DNA from 2 places in the Rhizobium sp. SYY.PMSO genome. Region 1 is predicted to be linked to the other one. Evidence: riboswitches for the same ligand, from Rfam matches in the RefSeq annotation. Region 1 holds a riboswitch; the other holds the start of a gene.

What was found. Region 1 has a riboswitch for fluoride ahead of ACJJVH_RS32070 (universal stress protein). Riboswitches for the same ligand answer to the same signal wherever they lie in the genome.
Region 2: another riboswitch for fluoride. It lies ahead of ACJJVH_RS31415 (DUF190 domain-containing protein); the one in region 1 lies ahead of ACJJVH_RS32070 (universal stress protein).

What each region holds. Positions count from the first base shown of each region.
Region 1 is NZ_CP177351.1:1,160,423-1,170,562, reverse strand. It holds gene ACJJVH_RS32075 (MutS-related protein) at 1-1,225, opposite strand, end outside; fluoride riboswitch at 1,369-1,429, opposite strand; gene ACJJVH_RS32070 (universal stress protein) at 1,537-2,400, opposite strand; fluoride riboswitch at 2,502-2,564, opposite strand; fluoride riboswitch at 2,860-2,921, shown strand; gene ACJJVH_RS32065 (4-hydroxyproline epimerase) at 3,576-4,574, opposite strand; gene ACJJVH_RS32060 (ABC transporter permease) at 4,592-5,449, opposite strand; gene ACJJVH_RS32055 (ABC transporter permease) at 5,446-6,294, opposite strand; gene ACJJVH_RS32050 (quaternary amine ABC transporter ATP-binding protein) at 6,310-7,392, opposite strand; gene ACJJVH_RS32045 (glycine betaine ABC transporter substrate-binding protein) at 7,482-8,333, opposite strand; gene ACJJVH_RS32040 (NAD(P)/FAD-dependent oxidoreductase) at 8,412-9,758, opposite strand; gene ACJJVH_RS32035 (aldehyde dehydrogenase) at 9,755-10,140, opposite strand, start outside.
Region 2 is NZ_CP177351.1:1,026,441-1,036,580, reverse strand. It holds gene fhuB (Fe(3+)-hydroxamate ABC transporter permease FhuB) at 1-226, opposite strand, end outside; gene ACJJVH_RS31440 (ABC transporter substrate-binding protein) at 223-1,164, opposite strand; gene ACJJVH_RS31435 (TonB-dependent siderophore receptor) at 1,178-3,592, opposite strand; gene ACJJVH_RS31430 (FecR family protein) at 3,793-4,746, opposite strand; gene ACJJVH_RS31425 (RNA polymerase sigma factor) at 4,830-5,354, opposite strand; gene crcB (fluoride efflux transporter CrcB) at 5,728-6,156, shown strand; gene ACJJVH_RS31415 (DUF190 domain-containing protein) at 6,208-8,046, opposite strand; fluoride riboswitch at 8,135-8,210, opposite strand; gene ACJJVH_RS31410 (cold-shock protein) at 8,554-8,757, opposite strand; gene ACJJVH_RS31405 (FadR/GntR family transcriptional regulator) at 9,080-9,817, opposite strand; gene yjfF (galactofuranose ABC transporter, permease protein YjfF) at 9,834-10,140, opposite strand, start outside.

The DNA.
Region 1 (10,140 bases):
TGTCCTCCTCCCGCTCGAAATGGGTGAAGATCCGATCCGGCAAGAACAGCCGCGCGCGACGTCCCGGGACCGGGCAACCAAGGCTCGCCAGGAAATGCAACTGGCCGAACATTCGGGCAAACGTTGTTTTTCCTCCTTGGTTCGGACCGGACACCACGATCAGCCTCTCCGCACCATCGAGATTGAAATCGTTGCAGACGATCGTCCCCCGCTCTTGCAGCAGCTTCCGCGCCAGCGCGAGATCAAAGCTGTCGAGGGCTTCGGACGTCTTTGACGAGGTCGAAATATCAGGAAGGCAAAATGGCAGGCCGGCTCGTCTGAGAGGCTCGATATATGCCAGATAGGAGACGTAGAAACCGATCTCCCGATCAAACCGAGCGATAGTGGGATCTACGAACCCGGCGTGGTGCACGACATATTGCTCGAGGCGGTCGAATTCCCGTTGAAAGAGACGGCTCACAAATTCGAGAATGCCAGCCTCGATATGGTTCAGGCTGAAGTCATTCTTAACGGGATTCACTTCGGTCGGCTTGATGTCTGTCTCTCTGAAGCGTGCGAAGCGCTCCAGGATCGTTACGGTATAATCCGGTTCCCCGGCATACTGGCGCACAGTTACGGCGTCGCCACGGAACAACATCCCATAGCTGCAATTCGCCAGTGTCGTGCGCAGATCCCGAGTTTCGCGTGCTAGCTCCTTGAACAGGCCGGAGCTGGTATAGGTGCGAATGTAGCTTTGCAGATGCTTTAGCCCGATCGACGCTATCTCAACTTTCTGAAGGTGCCAGAGGAGGGAGAGGATGGCCTCGCAATAGGTCTGTGCTGCTCGTAAAATGACGGTGTTTCTGTGGGATTTCTGGGAGATCTGTTCAGCATACGCCAAGTCGGCTCGCACCGAACGCATGGCGTCGCAGAACGGCGGGAATGCGGCATAGGTCTCGGGCTGCTCGAGATCGGCAAAGACTGCCTGCCTATAACGGACGATTTCTTCGCTCCGATGAGCAGAGTAGAATATCGGCCGCAAGATTTCCTCGTCTCTGTTCTCCACTATGGAACCGACGATCTGATCGAGATTCAAATCGACGAAGCAGATTGGTTCGCTCGCCTCATCAACTCCCATATTTTCCAGATGAGAGGGAAAAAGAATGCTGCGGAAGGTCTCGGCTTCAAAGGGACCAGGCGCAACGGTGGCGGGCTCGCTGAACGTTGAGTATTCGCGGAGAGTCATTCGACAGCCCTCCATCCCGATGCAAGGAAATCGTGGTTTACGACACCGCAAGGCATCGATGGATCAGGCGTACAAGATCGGAAAACGTCGTGATTTGCGTTCATGAGTTCCTGCCCTGGCGCCGGATGTGGCGCCTTTAATCAAGTGTGGCAGGAGTCATCAGCTAGTAAGGCGTGAACGGGGGACTCCATCCCCATGGCTTAGAGGTAGGTCGTCGGCGAGGGCAGGTCAATGCCCCATCATCTCTCATAGACGCGTTTCGAAAGCAGATTGGATTGTGGGTCGGGATTTAGGGTCCGATTGAAGGTCATTCAGTGGCTCGTCAGGATCGGGACACCGATATGGTGGAGGAGGTCCTTGGTCGTGCTGCCCAGAAGCGTTTCGGCCAGCCTCGATCGGCCGAATGCTCCCATGACCAGGAGATCCACATTCAGCAGATCGATATGATCGAGGACAATTTGCGGCGTGCCGCCACCTTTCGCTGCTGCAATCTCAGGCCTCGCCCGAATGCCGTGTCTTGCGAGATGATCGGAGACGGCGGCGATCATGTGTTGGGTATGCGTTCGATTTCGGCCTTCGTCCACATAGAGCAAAGTCACTTCAGCCGCATCACGAATGAAAGGTATGGCATCGTGAAGGGTTCTAGCGCACGCGGCGCTATCGTTCCAGGCAATCAATACATGATAACCGATCGTTCGATCGGATCCCCGGCGCTCCGCGAAGCGCCGCGGAACCACCAGCAGCGGTCTGCCGGCCTTGACGATGACATCGTCGACTGGCGGCATGGATGTGTGCTGAAGAGTTGCCGGCAGACCGACAACAACCAGATCTGTGCAGTGCAGCCGCTCCAGCAAAGCCTGGGGACCTGCCTCCTTAAACCAGGCTCCGTTCTCGTTGGCATAACGGAGAAGCTGCGCCATCGTCGAGGTTTCCAGCTCCCCGGTCAGGTCCGAATGCCGGGCGATACCGCAAATGTCGACGGCGCCATAATCGCTATCACCGAGGTCATCGCTCCAGCTAAGGTGCTCGAATGTCTCAGCTCGCCCCTGCTCGAAAACAGTGGTTCTTGCACCGTGATGAAAGGAAAGTCGCAAGGCGATACTGGCTTGCACCGCATCGGCAAGCGGGTCCTCGCCATCGATGATAACAGCAATATCCTTTAACTCACCCGGCATTGCCTAATCCTTCCGCTCATGTGGGTCTCCTCGGGAAAGACGGAGGCTCGATGTCAGGATTGTGCAAAAAAACGATCCCGCCATGAATGAGCTTACGCCTTTCAATAGCAGGAGCCATCAGCCAGCAGGGCGGTTATCTGGAGAGCTCCATCTCCATTCTGTTTTGATAGCCCCAGACACGGGCGTCGTCAAATCCAAAGAGGATGTTCTCGGAAGCGATCAATTTAAGTGAGGTCACGGCAATATTCCCATGCCGGTGCGTTGGTACGCGCTATGGCTGCCATCCTCTCGGAGATCGCCGCCAGGTCAGTTAATGTAGAAAAGCCTCGCATATCCTGTATTCAACAGCAATGGAGTTTGCTTCAACTGCTCTACCGGCAGAAGATCATGCATGGCGTCATCACCCGCCGCGGTGGAATGGCCCGGGCATTCGTTGCCAACAGCGAAGCACGATGTTACCCTGTTCAGGGGAATGGAGTTTCCCGAAAACCGCCTTCACGGCTGATGACTCCTGATCAAGCGTGACCGACTTTAGATTGCGTCGGTCGCGGTGCAGGATTTTGTTGCAATCGTTAAAATGATCGAGGCAGCAAAGTCGGCGTCATCGGCCTGCGAGGTAATCCGTGCGGACATTTGCTGATCCATCTTTTTTCCGTTTATTTCAGGAATTGGTCTCGGAAGCTCATTCCGACCCAAGACGTACGAGGTGGACCCACCGCGGCCTCGATTGGGTGCGGCATCGCCACAGCTTCAACGGCAGTTTTTCGCGATTCTCAATCGATGAATATTGGATCACCAAGCCCGCTCCGCATGGGTGGGCCTTGTTGGTGGTCAAGGAAATGTGGTGGGATGGGGATGACAATCTGCTGCGCTCCACTCATTGGGCCAAGCCTCTCCATGGAAGCCGATCAAGAGCTTTGGAATGGCTCAAGAGGGAGGAGAAACGAATATCGCAAAATTCGCCCGGCGCTCGGCATGCCGATGCGATAATACAGATGGATGGCTTCACTCGGGATGGTTAAAGCCTCAGCCGGCATCGCCTGACACATCTGGCTCCAATCCTGTCGTTCGGTTTCATCCCCCGCCAGTTCCAGCCCCCAGCCAGATCCAGCCAAGGTCGAACTCTTTCTCACGGAGACCGGCCTTTTGCCTGTTTCGTCGCTCGCCAATCTCTTCTATTTGATCTGGAAACCATGAGCCAAGGGATCGCGGTCGTCGACGAAGATCGTGTTGTGACCGATGATCCGCGCCCAGCCACCGACACTGGGCTTGATGCCCCCGAAGTGTCCGACGGTCGCTTCGGCCTCCACGCGGCCCTCGAATATCGTGCCGATCAGGCTTTCCTGCCGGAAGGTTTCGCCAACCTTCAGCCGACCCTTGCCATGCAGCTGCGCCAGGCGCGCAGAGGTGCCGGTGCCGCCGGGGGATCGATCTATCGCCTTGTCGCCATAAAACACCGCGCCGCGACCGTCGGCATTGTGGCTGGTCGGCGCATCGCACCATATCGCATGGTGAACGCCCCGGATTCTTTCATCCTCCGGATGAACCGGATTGCAAATCGGAGCGAGGGCATCCCGTAGCTTCCTGCTGATGTCAACGATGTCATCGTTCGACATGCCGTCCAGCCCGGGCCAGTTCTTTTGTGGTTCGACGACAGCGTAATAATTTCCGCCATAGGCGACGTCTATCGTCAGTGCGCCAACCCCCGGCACATCGATGTCGACATCCGCCGCATGAAGATAGCTCGCGACGTTGAACATGCGGACGACATTTACGGATTCGTCGGGCTTGTCGTATTCGACATCCACTCTTCCGGCCGGTGTTTCGATAGAGAGCTTGCCCGAAATGCGTGGCCTGACGAGACCTTCCTCGATCGCCGCCGTCACGAGGCCGATCGTCCCGGCCCCGCACATAGGCAGGCAACCGCTGACTTCGATGAATATCACCGCAAAGTCGCAGTCCTCGCGATAAGCCGGATAGATCAGCGCGCCCGACATGATATCATGTCCACGCGGTTCGAACATGAGAGCCCGCCGGATCCAATCGTAGTCACGGACGAAAATTTCACGGCGTTCGGCGATTGGAAGATGTGGAAGCAAAGGCCCGCCGCCGGCGACGAGCCGCACCGGATTGCCGCAGGTATGGGAATCGATACAGAAGAAACTGTGTCGCATTGAACTCGTCTCTCCGCCTAGGCGCTTTTTGCCGGTGATCGGGCGCTTCGCTGCAGTGCGCCTTTTGACAGCCTATCGAGCAGGATCGCGATGGCGACGATGGCAAGCCCGGCTCTCAGCCCGAGGCCCATTTCCATTCGGGTTAGGCCGCGCGTTACCTCTGCTCCCAGGCCGCCGGCTCCAACGAGCCCGGCAAGGACGACCATGGCCAGCGAAAGAAGGATGCACTGGTTCAGGCCGACGAGCAGAGTCGGCATTGCCGACGGTACTTCAATCTTGAGCAGGATCGAGCGCGGCGGTGCGCCGCTGGCTTGGCCCAGTTCCAGAAGATCTCTCGGCACCTGATTGAAAGCCAGCGTCGTAAGACGGAGCATCGGCGGCACGCCGTAGATGATTGTTGCAATGATCGCCGGAACGCTACCCAGGCTGAAGATCATGACGGCCGGAATGAGATAGACCCACGGCGGCACCGTTTGCATGATGTCCAGGAAAGGTCTTATGGCAATTTCGAAGCGCTTGTAACGCGATGCGAGAACGCCGAACGGAAAGGCGATCAGGACGGAGATTGTGACCGATACAGTGACCAGCGCAAGCGTCTGCATGGAGGCGGGCCAAAGGCCTGCCAGGAAGCAGAAGGCAAGTGCGAGGGCTGTTATCACCGCGCTTTTGATGTTGATGAACAAGGCGACGAGAAGGACTGCGGCGACGATGACCGCATAGGCAGGCGGGTAGAGCAGTGCGGATTGGATGAATCCGAGCACTGTCTCTATCAGCCTGGTAACGCCTTCGAAGAACGGATGGAAGTTTGTGTTCAGCCAGTCGACGACAGGGGCGAAATATGTGCCCGGCGAGAAACGAAGGCGATCGAGATTCATCTTGCTTCCCTCTTTGCGCGGCGAGCCGAATTCTGCGTCAATCTGTCGAGCACCATCGTTAATATGACGATAGCGATTGCGGCATTGATCGAGGTGGCCATATCGAGCGTGCGGACCGCGCTGTAGATGGTCTCGCCAAGGCCCCCTGAACCGACGATGCCTGCGATCACCACCATGCCGAACGCCATCATCAGGCTCTGATTAATACCGGCCATGACACTCGGAATTGCAAATGGCAGCCGAATTTTCATGAACATCTGCCATGGCGTCAGGCCGCTCGCCTGGCCCAGCTCGATGAATGCGGGCGGAGTCATGCGAATGCCCAGCGAGGTCAGGCGGATCGCCGGAGGCATTGCCACGATGAACGTCGCAATGAGTGCGGTCGCCGGGCCAAAGCCGAGAAGCGCAATTGCGGGAAGAAGGTAAATATAAGGCGGCAGCGTTTGTATGAGATCGAGGATCGGCTCCAGAAACCGATCGAACCATTGCACAAATCCCGCGACAATCCCGACAGGGATGCCGACCATCAGGGCGAAGATCGTAGCGGTCGCCACAAGTGCGAGCGTGCCCATGGTTTCGCTCCAAAGTCCCATGACTGCGCAGAAAAGAAGCGCCAACCCGGCGAGAAGACCGGACACGGCATTGATCAGCCGCCATCCGAGGACCGCACCGACGATGGCGATGACATAAAATGGCGGCAGTTGAAGGAGCCAGAGAACGCCGTTGTAGGTTCCCTCCAGCGCAGTTCGCAAAGGATCGAACAGCCAGTCGCCGTTGTCGCTGATCCAGCCCAGCACATTGTCGGTCCAGGCATCGAAAGTATCCGCAATGACCGAGATGTCCATTTTTCGTCCGTCCTCTCAGGCCATCTGCGTCGGGGAGCCGGCGACGCCGCGAAGCAGGCCGCGGGTAGTGACGATACCGATGATGGAACCATTCTCCACCACTGCCAGCGCGTCGCGCTCCGAGTTCATCGTAAGATCGATGAGTTCGCCGATATCCGCTTCGGGAGAAGTCTTCGGAAACGTGGTTATGTCGTTTTGCGGCTGTAGCGACTTGTATTCCGCGACCGTCTGCATCACCGAATGCGCCTTGACGAGATGAACTCTGGATATGCCCGCCACGAAGTCGGCGACATAATCGTCGATCGGCCGCGTTACGATCTCTTCTGCCGTTCCGACCTGAACGATGACGCCGTCCTTCATGATGGCGATCCGGTCGCCGATGCGGATGGCTTCCTCGAGATCGTGAGTGATGAACACCGCAGACTTGCCCAGCGATTTCGTCAACTGCCGAAACTCGTCCTGCAGCTGACGGCGAATAAGGGGGTCAAGCGCGCTGAACGGCTCGTCCATCAGAATGATTTCGGGATCGGCCGCCAGTGCGCGCGCCAGTCCGACGCGCTGTTGCATTCCGCCGGACAATTCCGAAGGATATCGCGAGGTCCAGTCGGAAAGGCCGACCTTGTCGAGCGCGGCGCGGGCCGTCTTTTCGCGCTCGACTTTCGGAACGCCGCGAACTTCCAGCCCGAACCCGGCGTTCTCAAGAACAGTGCGATTGGGCAGGAGGGCCACGGTCTGGAACACCATGCCGATATGGCGTGAGCGCATGTCACGCAGTTCGGCGGCGTTCAGCCTGGCAATTTCTCTGCCCTTGATCGTAATCCTGCCAAGGCTTGGTTCGATCAGGCGATTCAGGAGGCGGACCAAGGTCGATTTGCCGCTGCCCGAGAGGCCCATGATGCAGAAGATCTCACCACGACGCACCTGGAGATTGGCATCGGAGACGCCGACAACGCAGTTGAATTCCTGAAGCACCTGTTTCTTGGAGAGGCCGCGCTCGGATACTGCCTTGACTGCGGCCGGAGCACGAGCGCCGAATATTTTCCAAATGTTCTGGCAGTCGACCAGGATTTCGCCGGTATTGTTCCCTGCGGTATTCATCGAGTTCCCCTTTATGCCGATCTGGCGCCGGTCTTGTTTCCTTCGTCGGAGGGATGCGGGTCGCACCGAACGGCGACCCGCGGCTTTCATCATTCGCCTTTGATGCTCTCCCAGCGCTTCAGGAGTTCGGCGTGGGCGTCGGTCCAGTCCTTGACGGCCTGATCCATCGTCTTGCCGTCCTTGACCTCGGCGTTGATCGCCGTGATGTCCGCGAGAGGCACATAGACGCTGGCAATGACTTCGCGGGCATGCGGATTGTCGGCGGAGAACCCCTTCTTGCCGATCCAGTAGTATCCCTGCGGCGGGGGGAACACGCCTTTCGGGTCCTTCAGGAACTTGACCGGGTATTTCTGCATCATCCAGGACGGCTCCCAAATCGCAACCGCGACCCATTCCTTGCGGTCGATCGCCGACTTCAGAGCTGCCGTCATGGCCGCCGTGCTACCTTCGACAAGCTGCAGCTTCAGGCCATATTGCTTGACCGCATTGGCGGCATCGCGCATCAGGCCGGAGCCAGCCTCGATCCCGACGATCTTGCCGCCGAACTTGTCCGCATTGTCATTGAGCTGGTCGAGGGAATCGATCGTCACGTAATTTGGAACTGCAATGGCCTGATAAAGGCCATGCGAGACCGGTGAAATCTTCTCCAGGCGGCTTTTGTTCTTGTCCCAATAGTCATGGGCGGCATAGTCGATCTGGGAGGCGAGGATCTGCACGTCCCCCTTGGTAAGGGCGGCGTAAGCGATGCCCCACTCGGAGAACGGCACGACCTTCACGGTGTAGCCGGAATCCTCAAGTACCTTCTTGGTAATTCCCGTGATTGGAGTGAGATCCTCCCAGGACATGGTTCCGATCGTGATTGTCTTTTCTTCTGCTTGAGCAGACATGAAGCTCAACCCGAACATGGCCGCTGCGCAAAGCGCCGTCCACAAAGCCTTCATCTTGTTTACTCCTAGTTTTCGTTCCCATTCTTGTTGAAGATCCGAGGTCGCTCAGTCTTCAGATTGCGCGGCGACGGATCATCCCTCGCGGCCTGCACGCAATTCCTGCCAGCGGATCACCGAATTGATGCCGAGCCATGCGAAGGGCTCCGGTGGCAACCGGGATGGCGCGGCCTGATCCATGAATTGTTCGAGGTTCCGGGAGCCTGTTCCCGTCGCCAGTTCGGCGGCCATCATGCCCGCCAATGTGCTCTTGACGGTGCCGAGTCCGTTCTCGCAGCACGCTGAATAAAGCCCTTCGTCGATCTCGCCGAAAGCGGGCACATGGTTCCGGCTCAGGCAGAGGCGTCCGGCCCAGCTGTATTGAAAGGGGATGTCCTTGAGTCCGGGAAACCGCGCATCGAGGGAGCGTCTGTGCTCCCCGGCCATCTTGATCATCCGGCGATCCGACACGGTGATCGTCGTTTCGCATGTATACTTGGTGCGGATGACGATACGCGACGTCCCGCCCGAGGTGATCTTTCGCACCGTTGCTCCCATGGCATCGGCCGGAAGCAGCGCCCACCTGTCCTGGCCGGTAACGGTCCGGCCGAAGTCGTCCGCGGGAAAGGGCGCAGTCATCGAGGCGTAGGCAAAGATGTGCATCAGGCGGCCACCGAAATGGCCGAAATCATCAATGTGACCGTTCACGCCCAGAATGACTTTCGGAGCCGTGACCTTGCCGCGAGCGGAAGCGGCAACCCATGTTTCATTGTCGCGCGTCAGGGCCGTAACGGGCGAGCGTTCGAAGATGTCGATCTTGCGCGAAAGCGCTGCCGCAAGTTCGCGAATGTAGTCGGCCGGCTGGATCAGCACAGCGCCCGGCGTATAGAGGCCGCCGAGGTAGTAATCGGAGCCGGTTATCTCACGCATTTCGGCGGCGTCGAAAAACGTGTGTTTTTCGCCCGCGTTTCTCAAGGATTGGCCGAAGCTGACATTCAGTTTCACGCCGCGCGCGGTCGCGGCGGCGTTGATCTTGCCCGCCGGGTCGAATGTCTCGGCCGACATGCCATATTCGTCCGCGGCGTCTCTCGCAAAGGCGATTGCAGCCCGATTCTGGGCCATTTCCAAACGAGTGGCATCCAGGCCGCCGCTTGAATATTCGCTCGACGAAAGGTTATGCGGAACATCGATCATGAAGCCGGAATTCCGGCCTGACGTCCCTTTGCCGACCTCGCTTGCATCGAGCACGACGATTTTGTCGTCGGGCCGCAGTTGGAGGAGCCGGCGCGCCGCCGAGAGGCCGGCAAAGCCGGCGCCGATGATCAGCCAGTCCGCCGTCACGTTGCCTTCGAGGCTCCGGGCCGGGAACGACCGGCGACTGATCGCTTCCCAGCCAGAGATGCCGTTTTCTGCCGGCAAACGCCTGACGGACTTTGCGATCATCGGATCGTCTCGTCGACCGAGCGGTCCGATACGTCGATCCAGATCGTCTTCAGTTCGCAATAATTATCATGCGCGAAGATGGATTTGTCACGTCCGCCGAAGCCGGACTCCTTGTAGCCGCCGAACGGCGTTGTCGCGTCGCCTTCACCGAAGCAGTTGACGGTGACGACACCCGCCCGGATTTCGCGCGAGAGCCGGATCGCCTTCCTCAGGCTGCCGGTATAGATCGATGCGGTCAGGCCGTAGTTGGTGTCGTTGGCAAGCGTGATGGCCTCGGCAAGGGTTTCAAACGCCGTCACCGACAGGATCGGCCCGAAAATCTCCTCTTTGAACAACCGGCTCGACGGGGTGACGCCGTCGACGACCGTCGGTTCGATATAGA
Region 2 (10,140 bases), 130 kb from region 1:
CGCCCGCCATCAACGCCATGACGAGCCGCGGCAATGCTGAATAATAGAGGATCGCGGCCTGCAGGTTGCCGGAGGGAGCGAATAGATCGGACCAGGCCGAGACTGGAAACGCGCGGCCGAGATGGAGTGTCGTCGCGGTGATGAAGAGAAGCGCCAAGGCGCCGATCATGACCGGCATCAGGGCAGGGCGGCCGAGCGGCGGCGTGGACCGATGCACAACCGTCATCCGTCGCTTCCCGCCAGCGCGGCGGTCAGCAAGCGGGCGAAGCGTTCGGCCGTCGGCAGGGCGCCGAAGCCCCAGATCAAGGGAAGCTGGTGGACGTCCCCCTTCGCCACCTGCGGCAACTGTCGCCAGAGATCGCTGCTGAACAGACCGTCGGAGGAGGCGCCGTCGGGAGATGCGATCCAGACGATGCGTGCCTGCGAATAGGCGGCGAGCGCATCGACGCCGATCTGCGTGCTGCCCCACAGAAGGGTCGGCGGTTTCGACCAGGCATTTCGAAGGCCGATGCGGCGCATGGCGCTGTCGAACAGGCTGCCGCCGGTAAATACGACGAGATTGGTCGGCGACAGGGCCTGCACCAGCAGGATCGGCCGCTGCTCCTTTGCGGCAAGGCGCTTGGCGCAGTCGGCGAAGCTTCGATCCATGCGCGACAGGAATTCGGAGCCGGCCGCGGGGTTTCCGCAAAGCGATGCAAGGCGAAGCGCTGCGCCGCGCGCGGCTTCGACGGGATCGCCCTTGCCGCGATCGTAAAGCGTAAAGCTTTCGACCGGGGCGAAGCGTTCGAGGACCGGCCGTCCCGCCGCCTGCCATGACTGGATGAGGATCAGATCCGGGTCGATTGCGGAAAGCAGCTCCAGGTTCGGATTGTTCTGAAAGCCGAGATCGATCACGCCAGGCGGTGTGGGTGGGTAGCCGACCATGCGCTCGTAGCCGGCGATTTCGGCAGCGGCGACCGGCTCGATATTCATCGCGTACAGCGTTTCGCTCATCGCCCAGTTCAACGATACGACACGTACCTTCGGCCGCTCGGCATCAGCTGTCGCCAGTGTCGGCAGCGCATAGGCCATTGCCAGCGACGGGAGCGTAAGAAGCAGCGAGCGGCGGGTTTGAGCCCGCCGCTGCGACGCCTCGGCGCCAGGGTATGTCCGATGGTCAGTCAAGCGAGGGCCTGTGCTACCATTTGTATCGCAAGCCTGCGAGCACGAGGCGACCCTGGCCATAGGTGCAATAGGTCATGTCCGTGCAGGTGACATAGGTCTTGTCGAACAGGTTGGTGACGTTGAAGGTCGCGGTCAGCCCCTTCGCCTTCGGGAACTGCTTTTCGAAGTCATATTGCAGGCCGATGTCGAACAGGGTGACGGACGGCACGCTGAACGTGTTGGTGGGATTGCCGAAGCTGCCGCCGACAAAGCGTGTCCCGCCCATGATCTTGAGGCCGGGTGCGACATTGTCAGGCATGTCGTAGGAGAGCCAGAGCGATGCCATGTTCGCCGGGATGCCGGCCGGACGCTTGCCTTGGATGTTGGCCGTCGCCCGGGTGTTTTCGATATCCGTATAGGTGTAGCTGGCGATCGCCTGCAGATCGTCGGTCAGGTAGGCATGCGCTTCCAGCTCCATGCCGCGCGAGCGCACTTCGCCCGTCTGCGTGACCGAGCCCGGGTAAAGGGAGCTCGAAACCTTCACATTCGTTTGCCTCAGGTCGAAAAGCGACGCGGTCACGAAGCTGTCGGAGCCGACGGGCTGGTATTTGACGCCGATCTCGTACTGCTTGCCTTTGGTCGGCTGCAGCGCACTGCCGGTATCGGTCGTTCCCGAAAGCGGCTGGAACGAGGTCGAATAGCTGACATAGGGCGCAAGACCATTGTCGAAGTTGTAGATCAGTCCGACCCGGCCGGTCAGCGCATGGTCGTCCTGATCCGACGCGCTGCCATCCTTATAGGAGACGGTATGCGTGTTTGCCCAGTCCTGGCGAAGGCTTCCGACGAAGGTGGCCTTGCCGAATTCGATCTGATCCTGCGCATAGAGCCCGTATTGCTGCGTGCGCTGCTTGTTCGAGGTGCCGAGCATGAAGTCGGGTGTCGGTATATACTGATAGTATATCGGATCGATGATGCTGAGCGAAGGCGTGCCCGCGCCGCTTGTGCTGCCGTAATAGAGATGATGGTCGTACTGGATGTTCTGGAAATCGAACCCGAAGAGCATCTGATGGCTGAGCGCGCCGGTGTCGAAGGTCGCGATAGCCTGATTGTCGACCGTGATGGCGTCGACGGTGCCGAAATTATTATAGGCGACCCGATTCAGAGCGGTCCCCGATGCATCGTAACTGGAGCCGTCTCCGACGTGATGGATCGTCTGGCTATTATGCAGGTAGCGGAAGTTCTGCTTGACCTGCCACACATCGTTGAAGCGATGTTCGAACGAATAGCCGATGGAGGCTTCTTCCTTCTCGTATTCGTCGAAGCCGGGATCGCCGGTATTGAAGGAACGGGGAATATGCACGAGGCCGGGCAGCACGGTGCCGACCGCGGGTACGTAATTGAAGGTGCCGGCTTCGGGGTCCCGCTGGTAAACGCCCGTTATCGTCAGCTTCGTGTCTTCATCCGGCTTCCAGGTGAGGGCCGGTGCGATGCCGATGCGCTTCTGGTCGACGAAATCGGTCTGCGTGCCGGTCGTCAATCCCGTTGCGGTCAGGCGATAGAAGAGATCGTCATGATCGGCGACGGGGCCGGAAAAGTCGAAACCGCCTTGCACGCGGCCGTAGCTGCCGGTCTGAAAAAAGACCTCGTGCTCGGGCGTTTCCGTCGGCTCCTTGCTGACGACGTTGATGATGCCGCCGGGCGGCGTCTGGCCGTAAAGCACGGAAGCCGGCCCGCGGATGCTCTCGACATGGTCGAAGAGATAGGAGTCGCGCGTCGCGATGTTGAACCCGGTAAAGGGAATTTGCAGCCCGTCGAGATAGGTGGTCGTCTGGAAACCGCGGCTATAGAGATATTCGAGCGAATCCTCGTTGACACCGCGCTGTTCGGCGACGACCCCGGCCGTGTATCGCATGGCCTGCGACACGCTCTGGGCATTCTGATCGGTGATCTGCTGCTTTGTGACGACGCTCACGGAGGCAGGCGTCTTGATCAGCGGCGTGTCGGTTTTCGTGCCGCCGGCGCTTCGCGTCGCTACGTAACCCGTGGTGCCGTCCTGCGATCCCTGAACGACGATGGGCGCAAGCACGGTCGCGCCATTCGCGCCGCCGGCATCGGCGGATTGACCAGTCGCGACGATCGTCACCGTCGAGGCGTTGGTGAAGCGATAGGTCAGGCCTGTTCCGGCCAGCAGTCTGCCGAGTGCCTGCTCAGGGCTGAAGTTGCCCGAAAGGCCGCCGCTCTTGCGCCCCGTGACGAGTTGCGAAGGAAAGAGAAGCTTGAGGCCCGCGCGGTCGGCAAAGGTCGTCAATGCGGAGCCGAGCGGCTGGGCCGGGATGTTGTAGGCGGCGAGCCGGGCGGATCTTGCGGCGGCGTCCTGCGCGTGGGCGGGACCGGCCGCAGCCGTCGCCAGAAGCAGCGCCGCTATTGCCGCCGATCCGAGAAGCCTCATCGACGTCGGTCCCATAAGGCCGTATCCGTTCCCCGATCGCGGTATTCGCATTCTGTACCCCTTCGACTTCGATGCATCTGCGGGGCGTCCCTCTGCCCGGCAGCTTCTATCGGAGAGACGAAGCCTTGGCCGCAAACTTGCAGCAAAAGATGACTGAAAATTTCATATTTCGTATAAATTGCTGATATGCTTGGATTATTTTATACGTGACGGATGATCGTCACCAGCGGCAGCTCGGTAATGCGCACCGGCAGCGTCTGGCGGATCGTGGTCAGGACGGATTCGGAATCCGCCATGTCGAAGACACCGGTCACCGGCAGCTGCTGCAGCGACGATCCCACAAGGACGATCTTGCCGCGGCGGTAACGCTCGACCTCGGCAATGACCTCCGACAGGCGGCGGCCGTTGAACACCAGCTTGCCGCGGCGCCAGGCCGTCTCGATATCGGCGTCGACCTCTTCCGTGGCAAGAATGATGCCGTCGTCGCTGTAGCGCATTCTCTGGTTCATATTGACCGGCATCGGCCGGTCCGAGGTGCCTTCCGTCGTGACGGAAACGCCGCCTTCGAGAACGGTTACAGCCACCTCGTCGGGCCGCATGTCGATATCGAAGACGGTGCCGACAGCCTTCGTCTGCCCGCTTGCCGCGGTTACCAGGAAAGGCCTTGCGCGATCATGGGCGACGGAAAACGTCGCCTGTCCTTCGAAAAGCGAAATCCGGCGCTGGTTGGCGTCGAACCTCGCGGAAAGAGCCGACCGCGCGTTCATCAGCACCGTCGAGCCGTCGGCGAGAACGACCGTTTTGCGTTCGCCGATACCGGTGACATAGTCGGCGAGAAAATTCAGCCGCAGAAATCCGGTCTCCACCAGGCCGCTGCCGATCAATCCGACCGAAGCCGCACCGATAAAGGCCCGCCGCGTCACTTTCGCGCGCCTGTTGCTGCGTTCGGTGCTGCGGACCTCCTTGCCGGCGACGCCGATGCCCTGCCAGATGGCTTCGGCCTCCCTGGCGGCGGCCTCGTTCAGCGGATTGTCGCGCCGCCAATTTGCGAAAGCCTCGCGGTCGGCCTGCGTCGCATGTCCAGAATGGATCCGCACCACCCATTCGATCGCCTGATCGCTGATCGCGTCGTCGATGCCCTTTGCGTCTTCCATGTCCGAATTCGCTCCGTCTCGCAGCCGTCATCTATTAGACGAAGGACGCATGCCGATCTTGCAGCCGGTCATGGGACAAACGTCTAGCCGAGCGCACGAAACGCATCACGGCAATGGCGCAACGATTGCGCGAGGTACTTGGCGACCATGCTTTCCGATACCTTCAGGCGGGCGGCTATGTCGCGGTGGGAAAGACCGTCGCAGCGGCTCATCAGAAGCGCTGCCCGGGCCTTTCCGGGCAGCTCCGTCAGTGCGCTGACAAGAGCCCGCAGCTGGTCGCGGTCGATGACGATCGTCTCCGGCGATGGCGCAAGATCTTCGATGGCGGCGAGAATGGCCTCGTCGGCGGTGCACCGGCCCTGATGACGCCGCTCGCGCCTGATGATGTCGATGGCGATGTTGCCTGCGATCCGCAGAAGGAAAGCCTTCTTGTCGCGCACTGCGGCCGGATTCGTAAGGCCGGCGACCCGAAACCATGTTTCCTGCAGCGCATCCTCTGCGACATCGAGCGAGCCGGTTCGTCTGCGCAGATGCGCGCGCAACGCATGCCACTGGCGCAGATAAATCGCCTGAAGATCGTCGTCGATATCGTCAGCAGCTATATTCATTCGAATGCAGTACGTTTGCAAAAGTAACCGTGAGGATGGCTGCTTTATGAGCAGCCAAATGCTTGCCGCTGACCACCACAGTCCTGATCTGCTGGCGACGCGATAATCTATTAAAATTGGTATATTTTAGTCAAGTTATAGTCTGCGCAGTTGCCGCCCTCATCGGTCGTCGGCGGTCTGGCGTACCATTTTAGACACATTCGCCAGGGGAGGGAGTCAATTTAAACCGCGACGATACGGCGGCCGGCGCTTGTTTCGTCACCGATCGGATTCAACAGTGGCGTCAAGCCTGATATCGTCCCTGCATCTGCCATGCAGCAGGGCGCGCGATATCGCGCGCGGAGTGCGGCCCTCACAGGGAGGATTGGAGAGCATGCCGGTTACGTTATGGGTAGCGATCGGTGGGGCGCTGGGCAGCGTTGCCCGATATTGGGTGGCGCTATGGATGCTGCCGATGAGCCGTGATCTGCCATGGGGAACCATCGTCATCAACATTGTCGGTTCCTTCGCGATCTCGTTTTTCGGGACGCTCACGGTGGAGCATGGCCGCTTTCCCATCTCGGATGTCGGACGGACGTTCTTCATGGTGGGGATTTGCGGAGGGTTTACGACCTTCTCGTCCTTCAGCCTGCAGACGCTGGAGCTTCTCAAGGCCGGAGCGGTGGGCAGGGCGGTTCTGAATATCGCCATCTCCGTCGCGCTCTGCCTCGCATCGGTGACGGCAGGCTATCTCGCGGCCGAACGCCTGAACGGCGGTGTGGACGAGGTGGCGCAGAATGCAATCGAGGAGGAAGCCTCATGACCTCCGTTGAGGCGGAAGCGTGCCGAAACACGCTTCGCCATGTTCCGGTGATCAACCGGCATCCGCGATCGTTTCGTCGTCCTCGCTCTGCGGGATGATCGTCTTTTCGACGAGGTGCAGATTGCTGATGGACCAGTGCTCCAGATGCTTGAAGATGATGACCTTGTCATGCAGCATCCCGCCATGTCTCCGGACGAAATTCTCCAGTTCATGGCGATGACCGATGATTTCGACGCACATCGTCAGCTCCGGATTGCGAATCTCGCTGCCGAAATCCTCCACTTTGCCGTGATTGCTGTAGCCATAATGGGTGTGGTGCGCCACGGCGTTCATCAGCCCGGCGTTCTTCGCTTCGAGGACCAGCTCGCGATAGAGGGGGCGGGAGCTCCAGAGGCTGCGAGCTCCTTTGCTCGGCATCTTTTCGCGGGGCTTCAAATAGATTCTTATCATGCCGACGTCGCTATGGGTCAGCGCATGTGAAAACTGCATTTCCTGATCCTTGATCGATGGAGTTTTGGTTCGAGCGGCCGAGGCTTGCCGCCCGAGGCGGTCAAGCAGGCTTGTCACGGGGGCGGGCCGGCCAATTTCCCGAACCTCCCGGAGCGAGACGTCGGGCGGAATGAGCCCGGCATCGTTTTTGGGAACGCCGATGCGCTGCGACAGGTAGATGCCGGAGTGTCCGCTGAAGACGTATGCGATGAAGCAGGCGGTCGCGATGTAGACCGTGTTGCCTGCACCGAAGAGCTCAAGCCCCATAATGGTGCAGGCAAGCGGGGTATTGGAGGCCGCGGCGAATACCGCCACGAAGCCCAGGCCGGCGAACAGATCGACGGGGGCGCCGATCAGCTGCGCGATGGCGTGGCCGAGAGCCGCGCCGATGAAGAAGAGGGGCGTGACCTCTCCGCCCTTGAAGCCGGCGCTCAGCGTTATGACGGTGAAAACCAGCTTGAGCAGCCAGCTCCAGTAATCGGCCCGCGACGGATCGAAAAAGCCGAGAATTGTCGGATCCGCCGGATTTGGCGACCAGACGCCGAGGCCGAGATAGGAACGCGTTCCAAGGGCGTAGACGAGGCCGATGACCAAAAGGCCGCCGACGACCGGGCGGAAGGGGGCGAACGGAAACAGCCGCTTCCAAAGCGTTTGAAGCCCGTGCGACGTTTCTGCGAATATCTGGCCGATCAGGCCGAATGCGATCCCGGCAACGGCAACCTCGGCGAATAGTTTGATATCGAGTTCGAAAGGGGCGCCCGACCCGAATGCAATGGGATATGCGACATGATGGATGCCCCAGAGATGGCAGACCCAGTCTCCCGTGACGGCCGCAATCAGGCAGGGTATCAGGGCTTCGTACTGGATGCGCCCGACGGTGAGCACTTCGAGGGCGAATACGGCTCCGGCGATCGGCGTGCCGAAGACTGCTCCAAATCCCGCTGCGATGCCTGCCATGAGCATCAGGCGGATTTCCGAGGAATCCAGCCGAAAAGCCTTGCCGACCGCGCTTGCCAGGCTGCCGCCGAGTTGCACCGCCGTCCCCTCGCGTCCGGCCGAGCCGCCGAACAGGTGGGTGAGAACCGTCGAAACGAGGATCAGCGGAGCCATGCGCAGCGGCACGCCTGCGCCCGGTTCATGGATTTGGTCGACGATGAGGTTGTTGCCTCCCTCGGCCGAACGTCCGATCCAGTGATAGACCAGTGCTATGAAGAAGCCGGCGACCGGCAGTGCGAAGAGCAGGAAAGGGTATTCGAAACGAGTTTCGGTGGCTCGATCGAGCGCCCAGAGGAAGAGAGCGCAGAGGGAACCGACGGCTGCAGCCATGGGGATTACCGCGGCAGCCCATTTCAACAAGGTGCCGATCTGCGAAAAACGGCCAGTCAAATAAGCAAACGACATGTCTGTCTCCGAACGCAGTCGGAGAGTTCGCCGTCATCGCTTTTGGGGGCGAATGACAGGCACAGGACTCCCACTGCGAGAAAATCACAGTTGAGTAGGAGTCATCAGCCTGTCAGGGCGGTTTGGTTGCGAAGAACCCGGCAGAATCCATTGCCGGAAACGCACTTACCGCATTGCAGCAGAACTTGTCAACGGCGGCATCGACAAATCTCCCTGCCTATCCGCAACCGATAATCTGAACCGCTTGCCGAACAGGGCGGCAGTCTCGCCGGCAGGGCGGCGGAGCACGATCCCGACATGTCATCGGAGGGGGATGGCCCCCTCGCGACAATCGTACTCGACTTACGGGTCGCAGACGGTTTGTTTGATCGCGGCAACCTATGCGGTTGCCGCGCCTTGCGCTCCTGCACTCCACGCCTGCCGGTCTTGGCCTCGGTGCAAGGTCATTTTCCTGCGCCGGATCGTGGAAGGCATTCAGATGGCGGCGCGGCAGCCGACGCTAGGTCATCAGAGCGGCCTGACGTTTTCCGCCTTGGACTTGCCGGTCTTGCGATCCTGGCCCAGATCGTAGGAAACGGACTGGCCCTCTCTCAGCACGTCGCCGTATTGCAGAGCGGAGACATGGACGAATACGTCAGCTCCGCCGGTTTCCGGCGTAATGAAGCCAAAGCCCTTGTCGGTGTTGAAAAACTTAACTTTGCCTGTCGGCATGAGAATCCTCTTGTTTTGTCGCGTGATCGCGGCGCTAACCTAGCGGTCAGCCTTTGCCAGATCAAGCCGCTATGCTGCTGCACTCGATTGTACGTACTTCGGGATCTACAATATGAAAAGCCCGCTCGGCACACGCCTTTCTATCCTTTGGCACACGCCTTTCTATCCTTTGGCCCGCGCATGTTCAATCCATGCTCTCATGGCGGCCATTGCCGCTCCGGCGCGCGGTGCCTGCCTCCATTGCCTCGCGAAAATGTTCTATCCGCCTAAAATCGCGCCCCGGATCATCCGTTGCTGGTGAAGCCGGGCCGGTCCGGATGCGTCAGGCAGCGGCAAACGCTTCAAGGACGTGACGCCGTCCATCGTTGATGACGAACTCCATCGCCTTGTGCGCCGCCGCGCCGTCGCCCGCGGCGATGGCATCGACGATGGCCATATGCGTATCGGCTATATTGCCAAACCCGTTGCTCGCAGGAGGCGCGCTCATGCGGAACATGCCGACAAGCGCCGCCTCGATAAGCCCGCCGAGCGACCGCATGAACGGATTGCCCGAAGCCTCGGTGATCGCCAGATGGAAATGCAGGTCGGCAACCGCAAGGCTGTCCGGCGTGTGATGCGCAGCCGCCATGGACGCGGCAAGACGGCGAAGCAGGTCGATGTCCTCCCGGCTCGCCCGCTGCGCCACCAGACCCGCCGCGAACGGCTCGAACGCCATGCGTATGTCGTAAAGGTGGAGAAGAAACTCCTTGTTGATGCCGCTCTCGAAGTGCCAGTTGAGCACCTCATTGTCGAACATGTTCCAATGGATCCTCTCGGTGACGCGCGTCCCCACCCGCGCCCGCGGCACCACCAGCCCTTTTGCCGCCAGCGTCTTCATGCTTTCGCGCAGCACCGTGCGCGATACCTTGAAACGCTCCAGAAGCTCGCCGTCGCCCGGAAGGATGCTGCCGATCGGAAAGACGCCGGAAACGATCGCCTTGCCGAGGTCGTCGACCACCTGAGCATGGCTCGTGCGCGACTTTCCACCGGGTTCTCTCGTATCAAGCCATCGGCTGCGCAAACACTCCGTCCTTCCCTCAGGCGTATCGTCGATTGAAACGGGACAGCAGCAGAAGGCCCTTCTGCATCAGAATAAAGGCAAACAGCAGCAAGCCGATCAATATCTTCGTCCACCAGCTGGAAAGCGTTCCATCGAAGGTGATGTAGGTCTGAATCAAGCCCTGTATGAGAATTCCGATGAGTGTCCCTCCGACGAACCCCGCTCCTCCCGTCAGCAACGTTCCGCCGATCACCACGGCAGCGATCGCATCAAGCTCGACACCAACCGTGGCCAGCGAATATCCGGCCGATGTATAGAGCGAAAAAACGATTCCGGATAGACCG